Regions from separate parts of the Blautia sp. JLR.GB0024 genome, predicted to be linked through region 1. Evidence: riboswitches for the same ligand, from Rfam matches in the RefSeq annotation. Region 1 holds a riboswitch; each other region holds the start of a gene.
The links. Region 1 has a riboswitch for thiamine pyrophosphate ahead of thiC (phosphomethylpyrimidine synthase ThiC). Riboswitches for the same ligand answer to the same signal wherever they lie in the genome.
Positions count from the first base shown of each region.

Region 1 (8,195 bases):
CACCTACCAACCAGGTATTCCCTATCTTCCCGGATGCTCTGGCGGAAGCGGTAAACGAAAGATTCCTGACCACCTTCCAGTGCAAACCCGATTCGGAACACACCTGCCTCAGATTCTGTACTTCCTGGGCAACCAGTGAGGATGCAGTCAGGGATTTCGCCTCAGAGTTTGAGGATCTGGCAGCCAAATTCAACAGATAACACCTGAACTTAAACTTAATGTAAAGGCATTCCGGAAGCTTCTTAATCCTGAATGCCTTTTTTTATTATAGGAGACTCCTTATATGAATATCGATCCAGCCGTCAATGATAATTTAAAAGAACAAGCAGCCCACGGAAGCCATGAATTTCCCCTTCAGGTATATCAGGACATGGAATACTGCGAAAACGGGCTGATCCTTTACAACCACTGGCATGAAGAGGCAGAGATCCTCTTTGTGACAGAAGGCATGATGGAGCTGGTGGTAGACGGCATTTCCATCATTGCCGGAAAAGACACCATTGTACTGATCCCCCCAAACCAGCTTCATGGTGCCTATCAATACAGGGATCAAACCTGCCGTTTTACCTCCATTGTGTTCCACCCTGACTTTATTTCCAGTAAAAATCAGGATGCCATCCAGGCCGGACAGTTAAATCCGTTCTTTGAGAACAGCTTTGTGTCCTCCTATGTTATATACGGCACGGATTTGAAATGTGAGGCTGTTCAGCATCTCCTCGGGGAACTCACAGCAGCCTATCACGCCTCCCATCCCTATCGGGAACTGCTGATCAAGGGATACCTTTACCAGATTTTATTTCATCTTCTGATAAAAGAAGAAAAGCACAATATAAAATCCACATCCGACTATATAAATGAGGAGCGAAAAAAGAAGATTCTAAGATACATTGATGAAAATTACCAGAACCCCTTAAACCTTGATTCCCTTGCCAAATCCGTCTCCCTGAGCAGGGAACAGTTCTGCCGTTTTTTCAAAAAATCTTTCCGCTCCACCCCTGTCTCTTACCTGAACCGCTACCGCATTAACCGTTCCATGTCGCTGTTAAGGGAGACCGGTCTTCCCGTCATAGATATTGCTCTTGCTGTAGGATTTGACAGCAGCAACTACTTTGCCGTATCTTTCCGAAAGGCAACGGGAATGACACCCAGCCAGTTTAGAAATATGACATGATTTTAATATACCCTGACATCATAATAGATGTTTTTTCCCCGGGATAATCTTATAATACTGGAAAATGAACGTCAGCCGTGATTGTCCGGCCAGAGCGCTACACAACTTATTTATCTACAGGAGGAAAATTATGTCATTCTTTACCCAAAGCGAAAATTATATTGAATACCACAATGCCGGCGAAACCCTCCGCATTATGGCATGGGGCGCAAACAGCCTGAGAGTTGTTTCCGTACCCTCCGGTCCCCTGGACCTTTCAAGCAGTGCCCTGAAAGAACAGGAACCGTCACACACACAGATTCAGGCAGACGAGGAAACTGCCACGATCACAAACGGCAAAATCTCCGCTCTCATTGACACAAGAGGCTGGAACAGCGCGGCGGTTGTCACCTTCTTTGACGACAAAAAGGAAATACTGCTCAAAGAGATGGACGGCGGCGGCGCCCTGATCCGCAGGGCCCGTAAATTTTCCCCTTATATCGGCGGCGATTACCGTCTGAAGGTCAGCTTTGAGGCCAACAAGGACGAAAAAATATACGGCATGGGCCAATATCAGCAGGACATCCTGGATTTGAAAGGCTGCAATATTGAACTGGCCCACAGAAACTCCCAGGCATCCATCCCCTTCTATGTATCCAGCAAAGGCTACGGCTTCTTCTGGCACAATCCCGCCATCGGCAGCGTCTCCTTCGGCAAAAATGTAACAGAGTGGCGGGCTGACAGCACCAAAAAAATGGATTACTGGATCACAGCAGGCGACACTCCCGCTCAGATCGAATCTCAGTACAGCCAGGTGACAGGGCGCGCTCCCATGATGCCGGAATGCGGACTGGGCTTCTGGCAGTGCAAACTGCGCTACCATAACCAGGAACAGGTATTGTCTGTTGCCAGAGAATATCACCGCCGGGGCATTCCTGTGGATGTGTTTGTGGTTGACTATTATCACTGGCCGCGGTGCGGAGACTACCGTTTTGATGAGCATTTCTTCCCGGATCCCAAGGCCATGGCGGAAGAACTGCGCTCTTACGGAATGGAACTTATGGTATCCGTGTGGCCCCAGATCGACTGGCGCAGTGAGAACTTCAAGGAGATGCGCCAGAAGGGTCTTCTCGTCCAGACAGAACACGGCCTGAACGTCCAGATGGATTTCCAGGGCAACAATGTATTCTATGATGCCACCAACCCTGAGGCCAGAGAATATGTCTGGGAGAAATGCAGAAAGAATTACAGGGAAAACGGAATCAAACTCTTCTGGCTGGATGAAGCGGAACCGGAATATACCACCTATGATTACGAAAACTACCGTTACTATGCCGGAAGCGTCATGCAGCAGGGAAACATTTACCCCAGAGAATACGCCCGCGGCTTCTATGAAGGCCAGAAAGCAGCTGGCCAGGAGGACGTTCTGAACCTGGTGCGCTGTGCATGGGCAGGAAGCCAGCAGTACGGTGCCCTGATCTGGTCCGGCGATATCCACTCCACCTATCAGGATTTCCGCAACCAGATCGTGGCCGGCCTGCAGATGGGGCTCTCCGGAATCCCCTGGTGGACAACAGATATCGGCGGCTTCCACGGCGGCAACATTTATGACAAGGACTTCCAGGAACTGCTGATCCGCTGGTTCCAGTTCGGCGCCTTCTGCCCTGTTATGCGCCTTCACGGCAACCGCCTCCCGCGCACACCGCTCTACAAAGCAGACGGAGAGGAGACTGAGGGAACCGGCACAGACAATGAGATTTGGAGTTATGGGGAAGAAAATTACCAGATCATGAAGAAATTCATTGAGATCCGTGAAATGATGCGGGATTATACCAGAAGCCTTATGGCTGAGGCCCACGAGACAGGCGCTCCGGTTATGCGTACCATGTTCTATGAATTCCCGGAGGATTTAAACACCTGGGAACTGGATACCCAGTACATGTACGGCCCGGACATTCTGGCAGCTCCTATTGTGGAACCCCACGCCTTCAGGCGGAAGGTCTATCTGCCTAAGGGCAGCACCTGGACCAATGCCCATACGGGTGAAATTCTGGAAGGCGGACAGTGGATCGAAGCGGAAGCTTCCATGGATACCCTTCCTGTATTTCTGCGGGATGGCAGACAGGAATATCTGATCAAAAATATATAATATAAAATTCAGTGTTGACAATTTTCTCCAGCCGCTATATGATTATGGCAGGAAAAATACCTGAAAACAATTGAATACGCAAGGGGAGCTGACGCGTCGGCTGAGAGGAAATACGAACGGATTTCGACCCTGAGAACCTGATACGGATAATGCCGGCGTAGGAAGCGAACCAGAAGTTTATGTAATATTTGGTGCACCCCATCAGGGGTGCATTTTTTTCACCTCTTCTATCTCCTTCCGGGCATTTCCGTGTCACACAGAAAGGAGATTTACATGCAGTACACAACACAGATGGACGCTGCCAGAAAAGGCATTATCACAAAAGAGATGGAATCGGCAGCCAAAAAAGAACAGATGGATGTCAGAGAACTCATGGCTCTCATGGCCAAAGGCCAGGTCATCATTCCCTGCAACAAAAAACACACCTCTCTGGAGCCAAACGCCATTGGTTCCATGCTCAGAACGAAGATCAATGTAAATCTGGGCATTTCCAGGGACTGCAAAGACATGGACATGGAAATTGAAAAAGTCAACAACGCGGTAAAAATGGGTGCTGAATCTATTATGGATCTGAGCTCCTACGGGGATACCCGCACCTTCCGCAGACGCCTGACAAAAGAATGCCCTGCCATCATCGGAACCGTCCCCATCTATGACGCTGTAGTCTACTATCACAAACCCCTGAAAGAGATCACTTCCCGGCAGTGGCTTGACATTGTCCGCATGCACGCCGAGGACGGTGTGGACTTCATGACCATCCACTGCGGCATCAACAAAGAGACTGCCGGAAAATTCAAACGAAACAAACGTCTGACCAATATCGTTTCCCGCGGGGGCTCCATTATCTTTGCCTGGATGGAAATGACAGGCCAGGAAAACCCCTTCTACGAACATTATGATGAGATTCTGGATATCTGCCGGGAATACGACATTACCATGAGCCTTGGAGACGCCTGCCGCCCCGGATGCATTCAGGATGCCTCTGATATTTCCCAGATTGAGGAGCTGATTACTCTGGGTGAGCTGACAAAACGCGCCTGGGAAAAGGATGTACAGGTTATGGTAGAAGGCCCCGGACACATGCCCCTTGACCAGATTGAGGCCAATATGAAGATTCAGCAGACACTCTGTCAGGGTGCCCCCTTCTATGTGCTGGGTCCCCTGGTGACAGACATTGCCCCCGGATACGACCACATTACCGCTGCCATCGGCGGTGCCATTGCAGCCACCTACGGCGCTTCCTTCCTGTGCTATGTGACCCCGGCGGAACACCTGCGTCTGCCCAATCTGGAGGACGTAAAGGAAGGTATTATAGCTTCCCGCATCGCAGCACATGCCGCAGATATTGCTAAAGGTGTAAAAGGCGCTGCCGACTGGGACAATAAAATGAGTACAGCCCGCAAGAAACTGGACTGGGAAGAAATGTTCCGTCTCTGTCTGGACCCGGAAAAAGCCGGGCGCTACCGGGCAGAGGCAAAGCCTGAAAAGGAGGACACCTGCAGCATGTGCGGTAATTTCTGCGCAGTCAGGAACATGAACCGTATCCTGGAAGGCGAGATTGTCAGCATCTATGACGAATGATAAAAGCAACACTGCAAATACGAAGACCTGTTAAGCAGTCACACAGCACATACATAAAGAGGTATATCAAATGATAACAATCAACGGAAATGCCATTCATCTTACTGCCCCCTGTACAGTGGAAACCCTCCTAGTGGAACAGGGCTATTCCCTGCAGCGCATCGCGGTGGAGAGAAACGGTGATATTCTTTCCAAAAACCGTTACGCTGACACCATCGTTCAGGATGGAGATACCTATGAAATTGTCAGCTTTGTAGGAGGCGGCTGATTTGAAAGAAAGACATACGATCCTGTCCAAAGACGAAATCGAGGAAGTTCTTATAGAACGCCATACCCTCCCCATACACCGGAAACTCCGGAATGCCGGTGCCGCCATTGCCGGCCTCGGCGGTCTGGGCTCCCATGTGGCTGTAATGCTGGCGCGTACCGGCATCGGAAGTCTTCACCTGATCGATTTTGACCGGGTGGAGCCCAGCAATTTGAACCGGCAGATTTACAGGATGAAGCATTTAGGCAGGTATAAAACAGAAGCGCTGAAAGAAGAAATCTCAGAGATCAACCCTTACATCTCAGTCCGCACCGACACAGTTAAGGTAACAGAGAACAATATAGACCGCCTGTTTAGGGATGACAAGATCATCTGTGAAGCATTTGACCGGGCAGAAAATAAGGCCATGCTGGTCAACTATCTTCTGGAACACCGTCCGGATACTTTCATTGTATCCGGTTCGGGCATGGCCGGCTATGGGAGCAGCAACTCCATACATACAGAAAAGAGGATGAAAAACCTGTATCTCTGCGGGGACGGCACCAGTGACATTGCCTCCGGCATAAGCCTGACAGCTCCCAGAGTCACTCTCTGTGCAGCACATCAGGCCAATATGATACTGCGGCTCATTCTCGGAGAAAAAGACGTATAGAAAAGAGGAAAAAGACATGATAAAAGATGACAAACTTATATTGGGAGGACACGAATTTCACTCCCGTTTTATTCTGGGTTCCGGCAAATACAATCCGGAACTGATCCACGCTGCCGTTAAAAATGCCGGGGCTGAAATCATTACTCTGGCTGTACGCAGAGCCAACAGCGGCACTGCCAGTATACTGGAACATATACCGGACAGCATAACACTCCTTCCCAACACCTCCGGGGCCAGAACTGCGGATGAAGCAGTAAGGATCGCCCGCCTCGCCAGGGAACTGGGCTGCGGGGATTTTGTTAAAGTTGAGGTCATCCGAGACTCCAAATACCTGCTGCCGGACAATCAGGAAACCATCCGCGCCACAGAGATGCTGGCAAAAGAGGGCTTTATTGTCATGCCTTACATGTACCCTGATCTAAACGCCGCCAGAGACCTGGAACATGCCGGAGCTGCGTGTATCATGCCGTTAGGTGCCCCCATTGGTACCAACAAGGGATTGTGCACAAGGGAATTCATCAAAATCCTTATCGAGGAAATTGACCTTCCCATTATTGTAGACGCAGGAATCGGCCGCCCTTCCCAGGCTTGTGAAGCCATGGAGATGGGCGCTGCCGCAGTCATGGCAAATACAGCCATTGCCACTTCCGGCGACATACCCGCCATGGCGGAAGCCTTTAAAAAAGCCATTGAAGCAGGACGTACCGCATACCTATCGGGCCTTGGGCGCGTTGTAAACGGCAGAGCCAGCGCCTCCTCTCCGCTCACCGGATTTCTGGAACAATAAGGAGGTGGAAAAATGACTGCATCAAGAACAAATCATATGGAATATATGGAGGGTATGGAAGCTCTGGATTCTGATGTTATGGATAAAGTGATAAGTGCCATGGACAGCTATGACTATCACCGTTATACAGAAGCACACGTACTGGCTGCACTGTCCCATGACACACGGACACCGGAGGATTTCGCAGCGCTTCTGTCTCCCGCCGCGGAACCTTTCCTGGAAGAGATGGCACAGGCTGCGCGGGCTGAAACCAGGAAACACTTCGGAAACTGTGTAAATCTCTTTACGCCGCTTTATATCTCCAATTACTGTGAAAACCACTGCATTTACTGTGGTTTCAACTGCCATAACCATATCCGCAGGGCAAGGCTTACCGCGGAGCAAATCGAGTTGGAAATGGCTGCGATCGCCAAAACAGGACTGGAAGAAATTCTTATACTGGTCGGCGAGAGCCGTGCAAAAAGTGATGTCAGGTATCTGGGGGAGGCGTGCAGGATTGCCAGAAAATACTTTAAAATGGTGGGACTGGAAGTCTATCCTATGAACAGTGAGGAGTATGCCTATCTCCATAAATGCGGAGCTGATTATGTGACCGTATTTCAGGAGACTTATAATTCCCATAAGTATGAGACGCTGCATCTGGCCGGGCATAAAAGAATCTTCCCTTATCGGTTTCACGCGCAGGAGCGGGCATTGAAAGGCGGAATGAGAGGAGTTGCTTTTGGGGCACTTCTGGGGCTGGATGATTTCAGAAAGGATGCATTTGCTACAGGGATGCACGCCTGGTATCTGCAGCGGAAATATCCGCAGGCTGAGATTGCGTTTTCCTGCCCGCGTCTCAGGCCGATCATTAATAATGATAAGATCAATCCTAAGGATGTGCATGAACCACAGCTTCTTCAGGTGATCATGGCTTACAGACTCTTTATGCCGTTTGCCGGAATCACGATTTCTACCAGGGAACGGGCTGAGTTCCGGGATCATGTGGTCACGATCGCAGCGACTAAGATTTCTGCAGGGGTAAGTACCGGAGTCGGCAGTCATGTGGAGGAGCTGGAGGATAAGGGGGATGACCAGTTTGAGATTTCAGATGACAGAGGTGTTGAGGAGGTCTGCAGGGCTGTCAGAGACGGGGGAATGCAGGTGGTCATGAATGATTATGTATTCGTATAACAGCGAGGTGTAGTATAGCGGGCAGGGTGGATATCCCTTTGTATGCTTGCTGTCATCACGGAAACTAAATAAAAGCGGAGGAAAACTGCCATATGGGAGCTGGCTTTATTCCACACAAATTGGCAGAGGTAGTATTATGGGTAAAATGAGGAATGGGTTAAGATTTGATAAGATGCTGGTGATTACCAATCGGCTGATTTGTGATGGGGATTTTCTGGAGCGGATCGAGACGGTGGCTGCTAAAAAGCCAAAAGGAATTGTGTTGAGAGAAAAAGATTTGGGAGTCGGGGAATATAGAGAACTGGCTATGAAGGTGCTTAAGATATGCAGGCGATATGATGTTGACTGTATTCTGCATTCCCGGGCAGAGGCGGCAAGGGAGCTTGGCTGTCCTCGTATCCACCTGCCTTTTTCAAGGTTTTGCGGGGATAATAT
Region 1 covers NZ_JBANBF010000002.1:371,355-379,549, reverse strand. The annotation lists gene V8Q34_RS05805 (threonine aldolase family protein) at 1-200, shown strand, start outside; gene V8Q34_RS05800 (AraC family transcriptional regulator) at 284-1,171, shown strand; gene V8Q34_RS05795 (glycoside hydrolase family 31 protein) at 1,302-3,299, shown strand; TPP riboswitch at 3,371-3,479, shown strand; gene thiC (phosphomethylpyrimidine synthase ThiC) at 3,573-4,880, shown strand; gene thiS (sulfur carrier protein ThiS) at 4,951-5,148, shown strand; gene thiF (sulfur carrier protein ThiS adenylyltransferase ThiF) at 5,150-5,800, shown strand; gene V8Q34_RS05775 (thiazole synthase) at 5,817-6,587, shown strand; gene thiH (2-iminoacetate synthase ThiH) at 6,600-7,760, shown strand; gene V8Q34_RS05765 (thiamine phosphate synthase) at 7,897-8,195, shown strand, end outside.

Region 2 (8,195 bases), on a different contig from region 1:
GTTGAATAGGATTTTTTCTTTTGCAGCAGAAGAGGCCGAAAAAAGGCACAATATCCCATCATACCTTTTTTCGGCCACACCCATCTGCATTACATTTCTATGCCACTTCAGCCGGCATTCATTTAAACACTTTCGCCGGCACGCAGTCCTCAATTTTCTGCCCCGATTCTATCAGCCTTCCACGATCAAATACTGACCGTTCGGAAGCACAAAAACCTCACTTGCCTCCTCAATCTCGTCCAGTGACATTCCATCCACATCCATCCCGTTTTCCTCAAAATAATCCCGGACTTCCTCAATAGAGTCCACTACAACTGCCATGCAGTCCTCCAGGAAGGCTTCCGCCTCCTCCACAGTCTCCGCCACCGGCTCGGCAAAAAGCTGCCCCTGATTCTGTAAAAATGTGAGTAAGCATTCATCGCTGAATTCGTTCATTCTGCATATCCTCCTTTAATAATTATTTTATTTAAAACGGTTTCCACCCGTTTTGTTTCTGCTCTGCACGCCTTTTTCACTGCATCCTTCGCGTCGCCTGCCGCATAACTGTACTTTACCTTTGACAGCATCTCCAGGTCGTTATAGTTGTCGCCAAAGGCTGCGCACTCCTCCGGCTTTATCTGCAGGCTCTGCTGCAGAATCTGCATGGCGTTTCCTTTATCCGCGCCTTTCGGCATCATATCCAGCCAGGCGAATCCGGAGGTGACAACTGTGGCCCGCTCCCCGAATTTTTCTTTCCAGTAGGGGTAGATATTCTCCACGCCCGCCTCCTCATACACCGATATCTTCAGGTATGGCTCCTCTATACGAAAAATATCATCCATCAGAGTCACATCATTTTTTACAAAATTGGCGATATGGTCATAAAAAGAGGGCTTCTTTGGCTGGATGTAGCATGTACTCTCACCGGAGACCAGTGCCTCCGCGCTTTCCTTCTCCAGTATGCTTTCCAGTATCTCATCTCCTAATGTCCTGTCAAACACATCTTTATGTAGGACTCTGCCCTGATAGACCACAAGTGCGCCATTTTCACAAATATATGCAATATCATCCTTCACAGGTTCAAACAGTCTTCGCAGATTGGGGTACTGCCTGCCGCTGGCTGCCGCAAATAAAATGCCCATTTCGGATAATTTTTTGATCATTGCAACCGCTTCCCGGGAGATTTCCCTTGTTCCCTGCAGAAGCGTCCCGTCCAAATCACTGGCAATGAGTTTCAGCATGGTTTCTCTCCTTTGCAAATGCCAGTACCTCGTCCGGTCTGTCCACTATTTTTTTCGCCTCATGCTCCTCAAGCTCTCTTCTCGGGCGAAATCCCCATGTAACGCCTACGGTAAACATACCCGCTGCCTTTCCGGTATCCATATCCGTGTTGGTATCCCCCAGATACAGACATTCCTCCGGAGTGACGCCAAGCCTGTCTGCAATGGCCAGCGCCCCCACAGGCGAAGGCTTTCTCGGCACTTGGGCGGTCTGGCCCTGCACTTCATCGAACAGGCCCTCTCCGAAAATCTTCTTCACAACATCCACTGCTGCGTGATGAGGCTTATTGGAAAATACAGCGATCCGTATTCCCTCCTCCTTCAGTCCCCGAAGCAGTTCCGGAATACCCTCAAAGGGCTTTACATGGTAAAAGGGGTCCTCCTCGAACCATTTCCTGTAAAGCACTCTCGCCTCCTCATAATCCACCTTGTCAGTGCCTTTGGAGGCTTTTAAGATCCGTTTTACCAGTTCATCGGCTCCGTCCCCTGCATAATAATTATACTCCTGAATCGGCTGTTCGGGAAGCCCATAATGGCGAAGAAGCCTGTTTCCCACAACACCGATGGATTCCACTGTGTCCGCGATCGTTCCGTCCAAATCAAATATACATGCCCGAATCATGAATGCCACTCCTTTATGTCTATTCCCATCTGTTTTAATTCCTGATAGAGCCTTGCCAGGGGAAGTCCGACCACATTGCTGTAATCACCATCTATCTTCTCCACAAAGACTGCGGATTTTCCCTGAATCCCATAGGCGCCCGCCTTGTCCATAGGCTCCCCGGTCCTCACATAGGCGTCAATCTCCTCCCCGGTCATGGGATAAAAGACGACCTCTGTCTTCTCATAAAAGCTCTTCTGCGTTACCGTGCCGCCCTGCCGTAACAGAAGGGTCACGCCTGTGTATACCTGATGGGTATTGCCCTGGAGACGTAAAAGCATATCCCGGGCCATGGCTGCGTCCGCCGGTTTTCCCAGAATGGAATCCTGAAATGCCACCACAGTGTCTGCTCCGATCACCAGCACATCCCCGGATGTCCTCTCAAAAACTTCACTTCCCTTACAGCGGGACAGTTCCTGTACTACTTCCCGGGGAACACTGGACGTCATAATTTCCTCCGCATTGCTCGGGCAGACTTCAAAGACAGCCCCAATCTGCTCCAGCAGTTCCCTGCGTCTGGGAGAAGCACTGGCTAATATTATTTTTCTCATTTATGCTCCCTGCCTCCTATTCATGCTTTTTTAAGTATAGCGTCTCTCACTCTTCCATGCAATATAATTTTTTGCCAAATTTTTCATCTGTGTTTTACAAAATCTGATATTATTTTACCAGAATCCCGTTGGAATATTCAGCCGGATATTTCCCGTCCCGCGCAGGAACTTATGTTCCCTTGGAAAAACAGAAAATATGGGATATAATAAACACCAGGTAACCCCTCAACAAAGAATAAAGGAGTGCTCTATGAAAATACTTTTTACTGATCTGGACGGCACACTGCTCAACGACGAAAAACAGATTCCAGAAGAAAATTCCATTGCTGTAAAGCGTACTCTTCAGAACGGAAATGCTGTGGTGCTCTGCACGGGCCGCTCCTATTTTTCCGCCAAAAAGTTTGTGGACAGACTTGGACTGAACCGGGAAGGATGCTATGCCATTCTCTACAACGGAGGCATGATTTACGACTGCTGCAGCGGGGAGATTCTCTATCAGAACACCATGCCTCTGTCCTACGTAAAATACATTTTTGACCAGGCCGCCCGCTTTGACCTCTACTGCCAGACCTATGAGGGAGATTATGTGGTCACCCCTGAGGACCGGCCGGAAGCGGCTCAGTACCACTGGTCTTCCCAGATGGAGGTACGGGTGGACCCGAACCTTCTGGAGCATCTGAAGGAGGAGCCTGTGAAGGTGCTGACCTCCTGTCTGGACGACAGAAAAAAGCATGAGGCATACCGTGACGCTATGCTTCCGTGGGCCAAAGGAAAGGTTTCCATCTTTTTCTCCAGTGAATATTATCTGGAACATGTGATGGAGGGTGTTTCAAAAGGCGCTGCCATCCGCTGGCTCTGCCGGTATCTGCATGTGCCCATAGAGCAGACCATAGGCGCAGGGGACGCGGAAAACGACCTGTCCATGCTGGATGCCGCAGGCTTTGCCGTGTGCATGAAAAACGGCACCCCGGAGGCAAAAAAACACGCGGATTATATTACCCGGCGTGACAACAACCAGGGCGGTGTGGCGGAAATCATTGAAAAATTCATGTAAAACAACACTTTTTAGCAAATTTCATGTAAAATTTATGAATTAGGTCTTCCAATATTCTGTTAAAAAGTATTATAATGGTAATACTAAAAATAGTCATTTGAAAGGAAAGGGATTAATATGGGTAGCTTTGGAAAAAAATTATTGGGGTTCAGTGTAATCGGTGCGGCTGCCGGTGCAGCTTTTTATTATTTGAAAAAACAAAAAGAAGAAGATCCTGATCTGGAAGAAGATTTCGCCGACTTTCAGGACAATGTAAAAGAAACGGCTGCATCTGCCAAAAATGTGGCAAGCAAGCTCAAAGAAAAAGTGGAAAAAACGGTTGAGGAAACGGTAAATAAAGTAAAAGAACACACAGATGATATTCTGGATGATCTGGATGATGAGGACATCTTCGAGGATGACGACATGGATCTGGATGATATCAAAGAGGATGTCAAAGAGGCGGCCAAGGATGTTAAGGAAGATTTAGAAGACGCTGCCGGAACTGCCAAGGAATGCGCTGCGGAAACAGCCGAAAACGTGAAGGAAGCCGTGGAAAAAAGTGTGGAACAGGTATCTGAGGACCTGAAGGCAAGAATGGAAAACGCAAAAAAAGCCATGGAGAACACCACCGCTGAATCTTCAGACAAAACAGAATAATATACAGAACCCGGGGCGGCTGTACAAGCCGTATCCCGGGTCTTTTTTTATATCCTTTATGACTCCTGGCTGCCATTCAGCTTCTCCAGTATCTGCCTTTTATAACTCAGAAATTCATCTGTCAGATTGAAATCACTGCGCCTTGGGCGCGGTTCCTGTATGCATATCTCCTCTGTGATCCGTCCCGGTTTTCCTGTGAGCAGATAAATCCTGTCCGACAATAAAATAGCCTCATCCATGTCATGAGTGATAAAGATCGTGGACAGATGGATCTGCTCCATCACCTGCAGATACCACCTGTGCATGGCACTCTTGGTCAATGTATCAAGAGCTGAAAAGGGCTCATCCAAAAGGGCCAGTTTCCGTGAAAACAGGTACGTCCTTAAAAGGGCAGCCCTCTGGCGCATCCCCCCTGAGAGCTGGGCCGGATACTTTTTCTGGGTCCCTTCCAGTCCGAATTCCTGAAAATAAGGCTGTACTTTTTCCCTGGCAGCCTTTTTCTTCTCCCCTTTTATGAGAAGGGGAAGAGCCACATTGTCCTCTATGGTGCGGTACGGGAGAAGCATGTCCTTCTGCAGCATATAGCTGACATTTCCGGGACAACCTGTGATCTCCCGGCCATCCAGATATACATGCCCGGTCTCCGGCTTTTCCAGACCGGATATCACATTGAAAAGTGTTGTCTTGCCGCCGCCGCTGACACCTAAAAGGCTGACCAGCTCCTGGTCATGGAGTTCTATGCTGATATCCTCCAGGATCTTCACTCCGTCAAAGGATTTGCTCACATTTGAAACCTTTAATTCCGCCATATCTCCTCCTCCGAAAACTGCCTTTATTCCGGCAGATAGTCATTGGAAAATCCGGCATTTTCCGGAAGCTCTGCCTCTGACAAACCGTTTTCATTCAGCCAGCCGTAAAAGGCATTCCATCTGGCAGGGTCAATATATCCCCACTGCTTTACATCCGCTTTATACTGGTCCTTTAAATACTCCTGACTGGCTTTTACCAGTTCCTCATCCAGCTCCGGGGAAGCTTCCAGAAGAATAGATGCTGCTTCGTCCGGGTCTGCAATGGCATCCTCATAACCCTGCTTCAAAGCCCGGAGAAAAGCCTTTGCCGTATCTGGCTTCTCTTCCAGAAAATCATTGTTTGCTATCACAACCGGTGTATAGTAATCAAATACAGGATTGATATCCTTAAAGGCAAAGTAATCCGTCTCCAGATCTGCTACCTCTGTGGCAACTCCTGCCCACGCATAGAAAATCCAGATGGCATCCACGGATTTTGATTTCAGCGCGGAGACCTCGTCTGTGACCGTACTTGGGATCAGTTCCACTTTAGAGAAATCCCCGCCGTCTTTTTCCACCACATTCTGCATCATGGCTTTCTCAATGGGGGCATCCCAGGTGGCGTATTTCTTTCCTTCCAGACCTTTGGGGCGCTCCATCCCCTCCCCTTTTCTGGAGATAATGCCGGATGTATTGTGCTGGATCAGGGCTGCTACCGCTGTATTTGGCAGTGCGTTGTCACCTGCCACACCCGGTGCCATGCTGTCCTGGAAAGAGACACCAAACTGGGCTTTTCCCGATGCCACAAGAGCGTCCGCGCCGTCCTCCGGTGGCTGTACGATCTCTACATCCAGTCCCTCCTTCTCAAAATATCCCTTCTCTTTCGCCACGTAAAGACCTGTATGGTTTGTATTGGGGGTCCAGTCCAGCACGAAAGTGATCTTCTCCAAATCTTCGGAACCGCTGTCCTTCTTCCCGCTGTCTTCGCTGCTGCCGCACGCCGCCACAGATGTGAGCATACAGGCTGTCAGGACAGCCGCCAGAATCTTCTTTTTCATCCTCCATTGTCCTCTCTGTTCTGTCTTATTTTGCCCGTTCCCAGAGCATGCTTTTTTTCTGCAGAATATCCACCAGCTTCATGAGAAGAAGGCTGATAATGGATATGAGAAAAATAACTGCAAACATTTTGTCAAAGGCAAACGCCTTTTTCACACGTGTCATATACACACCGAGGCCGGAAAAACCGCCCAGCCACTCAGAGATAACCGCTCCCACCACGGAGTAGGAGGCAGATATGCGCAGGCTTGCATAAAACCGGCCCATGGCCCCCGGCATCTTGATATATCGGAAGATCTGAAGCCTGCCGGCCCCCATGCTTCGTAAAAGGTTCATCATATCCTTGTCTGCGGAGCGGAATCCTTCCAAAAGCCCAATGGTGATAGGGAAAAAGGTCACGATCACGATCAGAATGACCTTTGGCAGCATCTCATATCCGAACCACAGCACCAAAAGAGGCGCGATGGCTACGGTAGGCACGGTCTGTGTAATAACGATCAGCGGATAAAACGCCTTGTAAAGCTTGTCAAAGCGGTCCATAAGAACTGCCATGACAAACCCGAAAACCACACCGCAGAAAAGCCCTGCAGCCGCCTCCAAAAGCGTCACCCTGGAATTCTCCATGAGCAGGGGAAATTCACTGATAAACGCCCTCACCACCTGTACCGGCGAGGGCAGCATATACCCCGGGACCAGGCCTGCCATGGAGACAGCCTGCCAGATGACCAGAATGGCGGCCAGGGCTGCAGATGCCCATAGCTTACTGGTGGTGCTTTGTAACTTTTTTCTCAATGGTCAGCACATCTCCTTCTGGCTTATAGGACACTTTAATATAGGCCGCAACAGAAGGCGCGCCTGCACGGACAGCGATGTGCTGGCATTCTTTTACAATATCCATAAGTTCATCATAGTCACCCTCAATGGCTGTCTCAAAAGGCCCTACATAATAGTTCAGCCCCGTACTCTTAATATAGTCAATGACCTCATCGACTATACGGATCAGTTCCTCGTCATTTGCTGCCTCCGGCAGTGTCTGGATTGCTACGCTTGCGTTCATTTTCTTTTCCTCCTTAGAAATTTATCATCGTTTTCTGCCGGGGAATCTGTGCAAAAGAAAAAGCCCCCGACAGGTTTTACCCGATCAGGAGCTGTTTTTCAGAACAAATGCGCACCGGTCTATGGTGCCTCTCTTATGCTCCCTACGCCGGCATTACCCGGATCAGGTTAAGGGTGAAAAACGATTACGGTTTTACTCTCAGCCGGACTTCTCTCCAGCTCCCCTGTTGTCTTCTCAAGTTTACTTCATTGTAAATTGATTGTCAAGTCAATCTCATATATCTTTATCGCCGTACAGCGCAATTTCCTCTTTCTGTCTCTCATCATACTCCCTGCACACGGTCTCTACGTCCGCCCCCTCACAGAGCTCTACGCAGAGTTCCTTGATGGTATTCCAGGTATTAAACGGGAGCGTGAAATCCTGATTGGGAATCTGGCCTCCGGATGCCAGACAGGATACAAACTTCTCAGCCTGGGGCAGCGTGGTGGCCTCATTTCCGCGTGCTGAGGATACCTTCCCCAGCTCCCCTGCAAATGCATTGAGCGTATCTGTGGTACACAGGTTTTCCAGGATTGCAAGCGCCTCGCCAAGATGCTCTGTATTGGGATTGACAGCCAGCCTCTGGTCCGCACCCACAACACAGACGGGGCCTTCCTTCAGCACCGGCAGCGCGGTCATCTCGGCTGCAAACGGGTAGTCCCTGGCAAACGCTGCCGCGCGGCAGAGAGAACTGATAAACGCGCATTTTCCCTCAGCGAAAAAGGCGGCCTCCTCGTCACTGCCCGGCAGGGTCTCCAAGGAGCGTTCCACATCCAGATATTCCCTGTCGATCATGGTCTGCAGAAAAGCAAAGCCGTCCCGCATATAGGTACTGACAGGCGTTTCCCCCTTTGCAAGAGCGGCAGTAAGCGCCTCACTCTCAGGATTCTGATACAGCGGCCCCAGTCCCGCACACATGGCAGGAACACTCAGTCCAAAATCCTTATTGGCCCCGTAGGGAAGGATGCCGTTCTGCTTTAATACATCACAGACGTTCCAGAACTCGTCCAGTGTCTCCGGAATCTCCAGCTGATACTGATGGAGCATATCCACATTCCAGATCAGGCCAAAACCGGTATAGGACAGAGGGA
Region 2 covers NZ_JBANBF010000001.1:105,075-113,269, reverse strand. The annotation lists gene V8Q34_RS00460 (hypothetical protein) at 172-435, opposite strand; gene V8Q34_RS00455 (HAD family hydrolase) at 432-1,220, opposite strand; gene V8Q34_RS00450 (HAD family hydrolase) at 1,198-1,881, opposite strand; gene V8Q34_RS00445 (Maf family protein) at 1,878-2,471, opposite strand; gene V8Q34_RS00440 (Cof-type HAD-IIB family hydrolase) at 2,722-3,525, shown strand; gene V8Q34_RS00435 (hypothetical protein) at 3,643-4,164, shown strand; gene V8Q34_RS00430 (ABC transporter ATP-binding protein) at 4,221-4,973, opposite strand; gene V8Q34_RS00425 (ABC transporter substrate-binding protein) at 4,997-6,010, opposite strand; gene V8Q34_RS00420 (ABC transporter permease) at 6,036-6,800, opposite strand; gene V8Q34_RS00415 (thiamine-binding protein) at 6,769-7,065, opposite strand; TPP riboswitch at 7,188-7,300, opposite strand; gene V8Q34_RS00410 (ABC transporter substrate-binding protein) at 7,339-8,195, opposite strand, start outside.
Region 2: linked by a shared signal. The riboswitch ahead of V8Q34_RS00415 (thiamine-binding protein) and the one ahead of thiC (phosphomethylpyrimidine synthase ThiC) in region 1 are both predicted to bind thiamine pyrophosphate.

Region 3 (8,195 bases), on a different contig from region 1:
AAAGGGCACGCGGTAGCTGGCCGCCAGCGCCTTCATGTCCTTTGCCTCGCGCAGGAACTCATCATCCGGCATATCCTTTTCCCTGAGCTGCAGAAGCGTGATACCTCCGTCCAGGGACGCCTTAACCTGTTCGTAAAGTGTCATTTTCCCCACCCAGGACCGGTCCGTAATGGCATACAAAAGCAGGGCACGCCTCACCAACTCTCTCTTCTCAACGCAATTCATATTTTGCTCCTCTCTCCAGCTCCCGGCCGGTCAGTTTATATACTTCATCGATCAGGTGATTCCTGCAGCCTGCGTTGCCGCTGTTCTCCTCTACCATTTTCTCATATGCCTTCTCCCCGCACAGGCCCATGGTGATGACAGCAGCAGCCACGGCCTCCAGCTTTCTGTCAGGATTGGCAGCCAGATAGGCTGCGGTGAGGGAGCTTAACATACATCCGCAGCCAGTGATCTTTGCCATGACGGGATGCCCGTTTCTGATTATGTATGTGTTTTTTGTATCTGTCACAATATCCACTGCGCCGCTTATGGCGATCACAGCTCCTGTCCTTCCTGAAAAGTCTCTGGCCAGCGCTATGGTCTTTTCCATATTTTCCTCTGTCACAGCATCCGCTGCGTCGGCATCCACACCTTTGGAGCTGTTTCTGCCTCCGGAAATGGTCTTGATCTCAGATATATTTCCCCGGATGGCAGTAAATGGAATCTCCCTGAGCAGCTCTTCTGCTGTCTCCCGGCGGTATGTGGATGCGCCGGCTCCCACAGGGTCAAGCACAATGGGACGGCCAAAACCCGCAGCACTTTTTCCGGCCAGAAGCATGGCTTTTACAGAGCGCGGATGGAGAGTTCCCATATTGATATTTAAGCCGTCGCAGAGACGCCCCATTTCCTCTGCTTCCTCCTCCCCGTCCGACATCGTCGGGGAAGCGCCGCAGGCCAATGTAATATTGGCGCAGTCATTTGCAGTTACATAATTGGTGATGTTCTGAATCAGAGGCGATCTTTCTCTGACATTTTCCAGTATTTCTCCCAGCATTTCTGTTCTCCTCTCTGCATCCTGACAGGGCCGCCGAACACAAAAAGGGAGACGCCAACACGTCTCCCGGAATCGTCCTTCTCTCCCTACGCTGGCATTACCCATATCAGGTTAAAGGGTCGAAGTTGATTACTTCCTCTCAGCCTGCCGCTACAGGCTCCCCTGATGAATTAACTGACTATAAGGATACCACACCTGCCTGTATCTGTCAAATACTCCCTGTCTATCCTCATTTCTTCTCCAGCCCTCTGTCTGTGAGTTCATAGATGGTATCGCACACCTCCTCCATATATTTCCTGTCATGGGAGATACTGATGACTGCCCCCTCAAAATCAGCCAGCAGTTTTCGGATGACCGGCCCAGAGAGCGGTGAAAAGTTTCTGGTCGGCTCATCCAGAAGGAGCACATTGCTGCCGTCCAGGCTCATTTTCAGAAAGAACAGCTTTGCCTTCTGTCCGCCGGAAAGCTGGGAGATGCAGTGGTCCATCTCATCCGCCGTGTATTTCATACTGCCCAGATAGGTGCGTATCCTGCTGATTTCTTCTTTGTCACCCGTCTTCTCAAGAAATTCCGGCGGAGTCCTGCTGCCGTCCATTTTTTCCTCATAGTTCTGCGGCATATAAGCGGCCCGGATATCGGTACGCCCCTCCATGGTTGCAGCAATTTTTTTAAGAAGTGTTGTCTTTCCCGTACCGTTTGCCCCGGTAATGCAGATTTTTTCCGGTCCTTTTACAGTCAGATGAATCTGTGTTGAGAGCAGCCTGTCTCCAACCGCGAGTCTGTCGAGAGAATACTCCAGCACTGTCTTACCGTTTGGAATGGAGGTGCCCTTTTGAAAACGGATAAAAATGGCATCCTCTGTCTCGGGTATCTCCGTCCTGTCCTCCGCCTCCCTCTGATACCGGCGTTCCATGGCTTTTACCGCATGCATTTTCTTTTTCAAAAGCTTGCCTCCGTGAGGATTCTGCCGGCTGATATTTCTCTGGTCACTCTCCACTTTCTGCTGGATCCTGCGGAACCGTTCCTCCTGTTTTTCAGCTTCCTCCCGCTCTTTTCTTGCGATGCGTTCCTGATTGGTGAGCCCTCTTGCCCTGTTTTCCATATACGTTTTGTAGTCCATCTTTGCCACCGTGTACCTGGGCTTTGTCTTTCTGTTGATCTGCTCCAGATGAATGATGACATTGGCTGTGCGCTCGATTAATGTCTCATCATGGGAGATATAGAGGATGGGAATATGACTGCTGTTCATAAACTGTTCCATCCACTCCAAAGTCCTGATATCAATGTCATTGGACGGCTCATCCAGCAGAAGGATATGGGGATTTCCCATGAGGATTCCCGCCATCTGCAGCTTGATTTTCTCTCCGCCGGAGAGCTCTCCCATCTTCTGCTGGGAATAGTAAATATCCGCCGGTATTCCAAGCTCCCTGCTTATCTTTGACAGCTCTTTGGGGGACATATTATAAAAGTCTGATTCTTCCGTGAAATACTCCCAGATGCTTTTCTCCCGGTTCCGCTCTTCCAGCTCCTGGGGCAGATACCCTGCCTTTATGTGGTTTTTGACAATCTCCCCTGTATACTCTGCGTAGGAGTCCACCAGAGCCGGGTCATAGATAAGCTTTAAAAGGGTGGATTTTCCGTTTCCCTCCTCACCGATCATGACTGCCCTGTCCCCCTTGTTCAGTACAAAAGAAAAATCCTCCACCAGGGTTCTCATATCTTTTTTATGTGTAACAGTCAGATTCTTAATCTGCAGCATTATGCATACCTTCTTTCCTGATATAAAAAGAGCCTGCTTCTCCACCGGAAAAACAGACTCTTAAATACGCGCACCCATATCGGGTTCGCTGAAGATATCATCATAGGGATACCATTCTCCAGTCAGTCTACTCTCCGGCAACGAAAACAGACCTGCTGTGCAGGTAATGCTCTGTCTTCCATGCTCCGAATCATAAACTACTGAATCATCCTATCCCTCTTTTCTTTTTCATTCTTTAAGCAGAATACTCTGCAGATTTCATTCTATATTATGCAGTACGCCCTGTCAAGCGTCATTTTCACTGTATACCCTGAAGGAGCGTTTTCCTGCCCGCTTTGCCTCATACAAGGCCTCATCGGCACGCCGGTACATCTCCTCATAGGAAAGCTTACTGCCGGTCTGGTAAGATACACCTGCGGACAGAGTCACATTGTACTGCTCCACGCTCTCGTCCTGCAGCGTGTATGTGACAAGCTGCTGCAGCCGTTTCAGACAGACGCCCTTATCCCTGACATCCTCCAAAAATACCATAAATTCATCTCCGCCGATACGGGCACAGATATCATTTTTCCGGAAAGTGGACTGCAGGGCACAGGCTACCTGCAGAAGAATGTTGTCGCCAAAGGGATGCCCGTAGGTGTCATTAAGCATTTTAAATCCGTCCACATCCAGCATGATCATCATACAGGAGGTGGTCTGTTCCATACTTTTCAGCCGCCGTTTGATAAGCCGCTCCCCTGACCTGCGGTTGTAAATACCGGTCAGACAGTCCTTTTCCGCTCCCTGTCGATAGTAAATCTCCCGCATGGTCTGCTCATGGGTGTCCAGCATTCTGCCGATTTTTCTGTCAAAGCCGCCGTCCTTCCCCTTAAAATGTGCGATCTGGCATCTGGTCCACAGGTTATTGCCTTCCCCGTCCACCATGACCACATCCTGCTCTTCCTTGTCAAAGCTCTGTTCCTCCATGGGATAACTGTGCACAAAGAGCTTCACCTCTCCCTTTTTCTCACAGTTTTCACACATAAAAGGAATGAAATCCTTCTTCCTGGGCGGTCTTCCGAAGCGCTGCTCAAAGCAGCCATAGACATCAATGGTACAGTCTTTGCAGTGTATGTCAAAATCCACATCATTTGCCAGCGTGGTGAGTACCCTCTGCAGATGATCCCTGCGGTTCACCAGCTTCCGCAGCCTGATTTTTTCTGTAGCGTCCACGAGAAAGACGTAAAAGTAATACTTTCCGTTCTCCTCCTCCACCAGGCGTCCGTAGTCCTCCACCCACAAAACCGTTCCGTCCTGGCAGCAGATTCTGTATTCCACATAATCGTATGTGTCTGACGCGATCTGCGCCATGATCTCGCTCTCCACCCGTTCCAGATCCCCGGGATGCACCATTCCCCGGAAGGAACCGCCTGTAAGTGCCTGGAAAGCCTCCATATCCCTGCACCGGAAAAGTTTTAATACGTTCTCATTGACATAGGTGATCTTCTCGTCGCCATCAGCCTCATAGATAAAAAAGCCCCCCGGCATACGGGACAGATACTTTTTTGACGGTTCCGGCACTGACGGCGTATCTGGCACAGATGGCATTTCCGGCACTGACGGCGTTTCTGACTCAGACGGCTTTTCCGGCACAAACGGCTTTTCCGGCTGCCATCCCCGGCATACATCGATCCATTCCCGGCTGCCGGCGTATTTTTCCAACTCGCCCGGTGTCAGCTCTATGGCGCTGCTGGCACTTCCGCAGGCCGGAAATACTGTCTTAAATCTCTTCAGGGAAATATCTAAAAACACCTGTACATCAGCCGGGATCCCGAAGGGGCATACTCCGCCCACTGCATGTCCTGTCCTTGTTTCCACCTCATTGGGAGAAAGCATTTTGGCCTTTGTATGAAAATAATCCTTGAACTTTTTGTTGTCCACCCTGGCGTCCCCTGCCATCACCACAAGGACCGTCCTGCCGTCAACCAAAAAGGACAGGGTTTTGGCAATGCGTTCCGGTTCGCATCCGGCAGCCTTTGCTGCCAGCTCCACGGTAGCTGAGGACTGGGAAAATTCCATGATCCGCTCCTCCATGCCAAAACCTCTGAAATACTCCTTTACTTTTTCAATTGCCATTTCCGCACCTCTTTTTTACAGACCGAGCTTTTCCATCCACTCTTTTTCCTTAAACCCCGTGACAACAAAAGATTCTCCCACCAGCACCGGACGCTTCACCAGCATACCATCCGTGGCAAGCAGGTCAAGCTGCTGCTCCTCGCTCATTTCCGGCAGCTTATCTTTCAGTTTCAGCTCCTTGTATTTCATACCGCTGGTATTAAAAAAACGTTTCAGGGGCAGACCGCTTGCGTGATACCAGGTCTCCAGCTCCTCCCTGGTGGGATTCTCTTCTATAATATGGCGGTCCTCAAACTCTATCCCCTTCTCTATAAGCCATTTCTTTGCCTTCTGGCAGGTGCTGCATTTTGGATACTCTATAAATAACATATGTGTAATGCCTCCTTTTTATGGTTCTAGTTTATCATTATACTTTCACGCTTTCAACTACAAAAAACCTTCTTTGCCTTCTCTCTTTGTATTTTATTCAATACTTTTTTAATCCAGATTGACAACAGACTATTGGCTGTGCTATTTATATAGCATAGGTTACATTTTGTATACAATATACAATTTGGAAATATCTGGTAACCTTTTTCTTCGAGGCTGCTGCACATATTTTTGTCAGCTTTGATTCATGATTACAGCAGGAGGTAAATACTTTATGAGAACAGAATGGAAAAGCTTTACAGGCGGTGCCTGGGAAAAAGAGATCAATGTGCGGGATTTTATCCAGCAGAATTATACACCATATAAGGGAGACGGAAAGTTCCTTAAAGAGGCCACAGAGGACACCAAAGACCTGTGGCAGCAGGTTCTTGCCCTTATGAAAGAGGAGCGGGAAAAGGGCGGGGTTCTGGATATGGACACCAAAACCGTCTCCACTATCACTTCCCATGGCCCCGGATACCTGGATAAAGACAAGGAAAAGATCGTGGGCCTGCAGACAGACAAGCCGCTGAAACGCTCCATGCAGCCATACGGCGGTATCCGTATGGCAGTCAAAGCCTGCGAGGACAATGGCTACCATGTGGACCCTGAGGTTGTGGAGTATTTCACCACTCACAGAAAGACGCACAATGCCGGTGTGTTTGACGCCTACACCCCTGAAATGCGTGCCTGCCGTTCCAATCATATTATCACCGGACTACCGGATGCCTACGGCAGAGGGCGTATCATCGGCGACTACAGAAGGGCTGCCCTCTACGGTGTGGACCGCCTGATCGAGGAGAAAGAGGAAGAAAAAGCCACCACACGCAGCATTATGTATTCCGATGTTATCCGTGAGCGCGAAGAACTCTCCGAACAGATCCGCGCGCTGAAAATGTTAAAGGAACTGGCCCGCATTTACGGCTGCGACATTTCCAAACCCGCTGAGAATATTCTGGAGGCCACACAGGCACTTTACTTTGCCTACCTGGCAGCCGTGAAGGAACAGAACGGGGCAGCCATGAGCCTTGGCCGCACTTCCACGTTCCTGGATATCTACGCAGAGAGGGATTTAAGAGAAGGGACCTTCACGGAATCCCAGATTCAGGAGATCATTGACCAGTTTATCATGAAGCTCCGCCTTGTCTGCTTTGCCCGCACCCCTGACTATAACCAGATCTTCGCGGGAGACCCTACCTGGGTGACAGAATCCATCGGCGGCATGGGACTGGACGGCCGTCCTCTGGTGACAAAAATGTCCTTCCGTTACCTTCATACCCTGGACAACCTGGGTGCTGCTCCGGAACCGAACCTGACTGTTTTGTGGTCCTCCGGGCTTCCGGAAAACTTCAAGGAATACTGCGCCGAAATCTCCATCCGCCACTCTGCCATCCAGTATGAAAATGATGATATCATGCGCCCGGTACACGGGGATGACTACGGCATTGCCTGCTGTGTATCCTCCATGCGCATCGGCAAAGAGATGCAGTTCTTCGGTGCCCGTGCCAACCTGGCAAAATGTCTGCTCTATGCCATCAACGGCGGTGTAGATGAGGTTTCCGGACAGCAGGTAGGCCCAAAATTCCGCCCTGTCACATCTGAATATCTGGATTATGACGAGGTGATGGAAAAATACAGAGACATGATGAAATGGCTGGCAGGTGTCTATGTGAACGCTCTGAACATCATCCATTACATGCATGACAAATACAGCTATGAACGCCTGCAGATGGCGCTCCATGACAAGGAAGTACGCCGCTGGTTCGCCACCGGAATCGCCGGATTTTCCGTTGTGGCGGACTCTCTCTCCGCCATTAAGTATGCCAGAGTAAAGCCGGTCCGCAACGAACAGGGAATCGCTGTTGATTTTGAGATCGAAGGAGATTTCCCCAAATACGGAAACGATGATGACCGGGCAGATGAGATCGCCCAGGAGGTGCTTCATACCTTTATGCAGTATATCAAAGGCAACCATACGTACCGCGGAGGTGTCCCCACCACATCCATCCTGACGATCACCTCCAATGTGTCCTACGGCAAAAACACCGGCTCCACCCCGGACGGCAGAAAAGCCGGAGAAGCCTTCGCCCCGGGTGCCAATCCCATGCACGGACGTGATACCAACGGCGCGATCGCATCCATGGCCACGGTTGCCAAAATGCCGTTCATGGATGCCCAGGACGGTATCTCCAATACCTTCTCCATCGTACCGGATGCCCTGGGCAAAAACGGAAATGCAGAGAAAAATCTGGTGGCACTTTTGGATGGATATGCGGCAAAAGGCGGGCATCACCTGAACGTAAATGTATTCAACAGGGACACACTTCTGGACGCACAGAAACACCCGGAAAAGTATCCGCAGCTCACCATCCGTGTATCCGGTTATGCTGTAAACTTTATCAAGCTGACCAAAGAACAGCAGGATGAAGTGATCTCCAGAACCTTCCATCAGAATATATAAAGGAAAGGCAGGTGTCCACATGAAAGGATATATCCACTCTCTGGAAAGCTTCGGAACCGTGGACGGCCCGGGAGTCCGCTATGTGGTATTTTTCCAGGGCTGTCCCATGCGCTGTCTGTACTGCCACAATCCTGATACCTGGAACCCCGGGGAGGGCCGGCTCATGGACACAGAGGAGATCATAGCCTCCGTGAACCGGAACCGTGCCTTCTATTCCACGGGCGGTCTTACCGCCACAGGGGGAGAGCCGCTTCTGCAGCTTTCCTTCCTGACAGAGCTATTTGAAAAGGCAAAGGCACAGGGTATCCACACCTGCCTGGACACCTCCGGTGTTACCTTCCGAGGCGGCAGTTCAAAGTACCTTGGGAAGTTAGACCGGCTCCTAAAGTCCACGGATCTGGTCATGCTGGACATTA
Region 3 covers NZ_JBANBF010000001.1:314,374-322,568, reverse strand. The annotation lists gene thiE (thiamine phosphate synthase) at 1-225, opposite strand, end outside; gene thiM (hydroxyethylthiazole kinase) at 212-1,036, opposite strand; TPP riboswitch at 1,103-1,210, opposite strand; gene V8Q34_RS01405 (ATP-binding cassette domain-containing protein) at 1,266-2,795, opposite strand; gene V8Q34_RS01400 (sensor domain-containing diguanylate cyclase) at 3,081-4,322, opposite strand; partial or broken gene V8Q34_RS01395 (YbaK/EbsC family protein) at 4,446-4,910, opposite strand; gene V8Q34_RS01390 (arsenate reductase family protein) at 4,926-5,279, opposite strand; gene pflB (formate C-acetyltransferase) at 5,554-7,779, shown strand; gene pflA (pyruvate formate-lyase-activating protein) at 7,799-8,195, shown strand, end outside.
Region 3: linked by a shared signal. The riboswitch ahead of thiM (hydroxyethylthiazole kinase) and the one ahead of thiC (phosphomethylpyrimidine synthase ThiC) in region 1 are both predicted to bind thiamine pyrophosphate.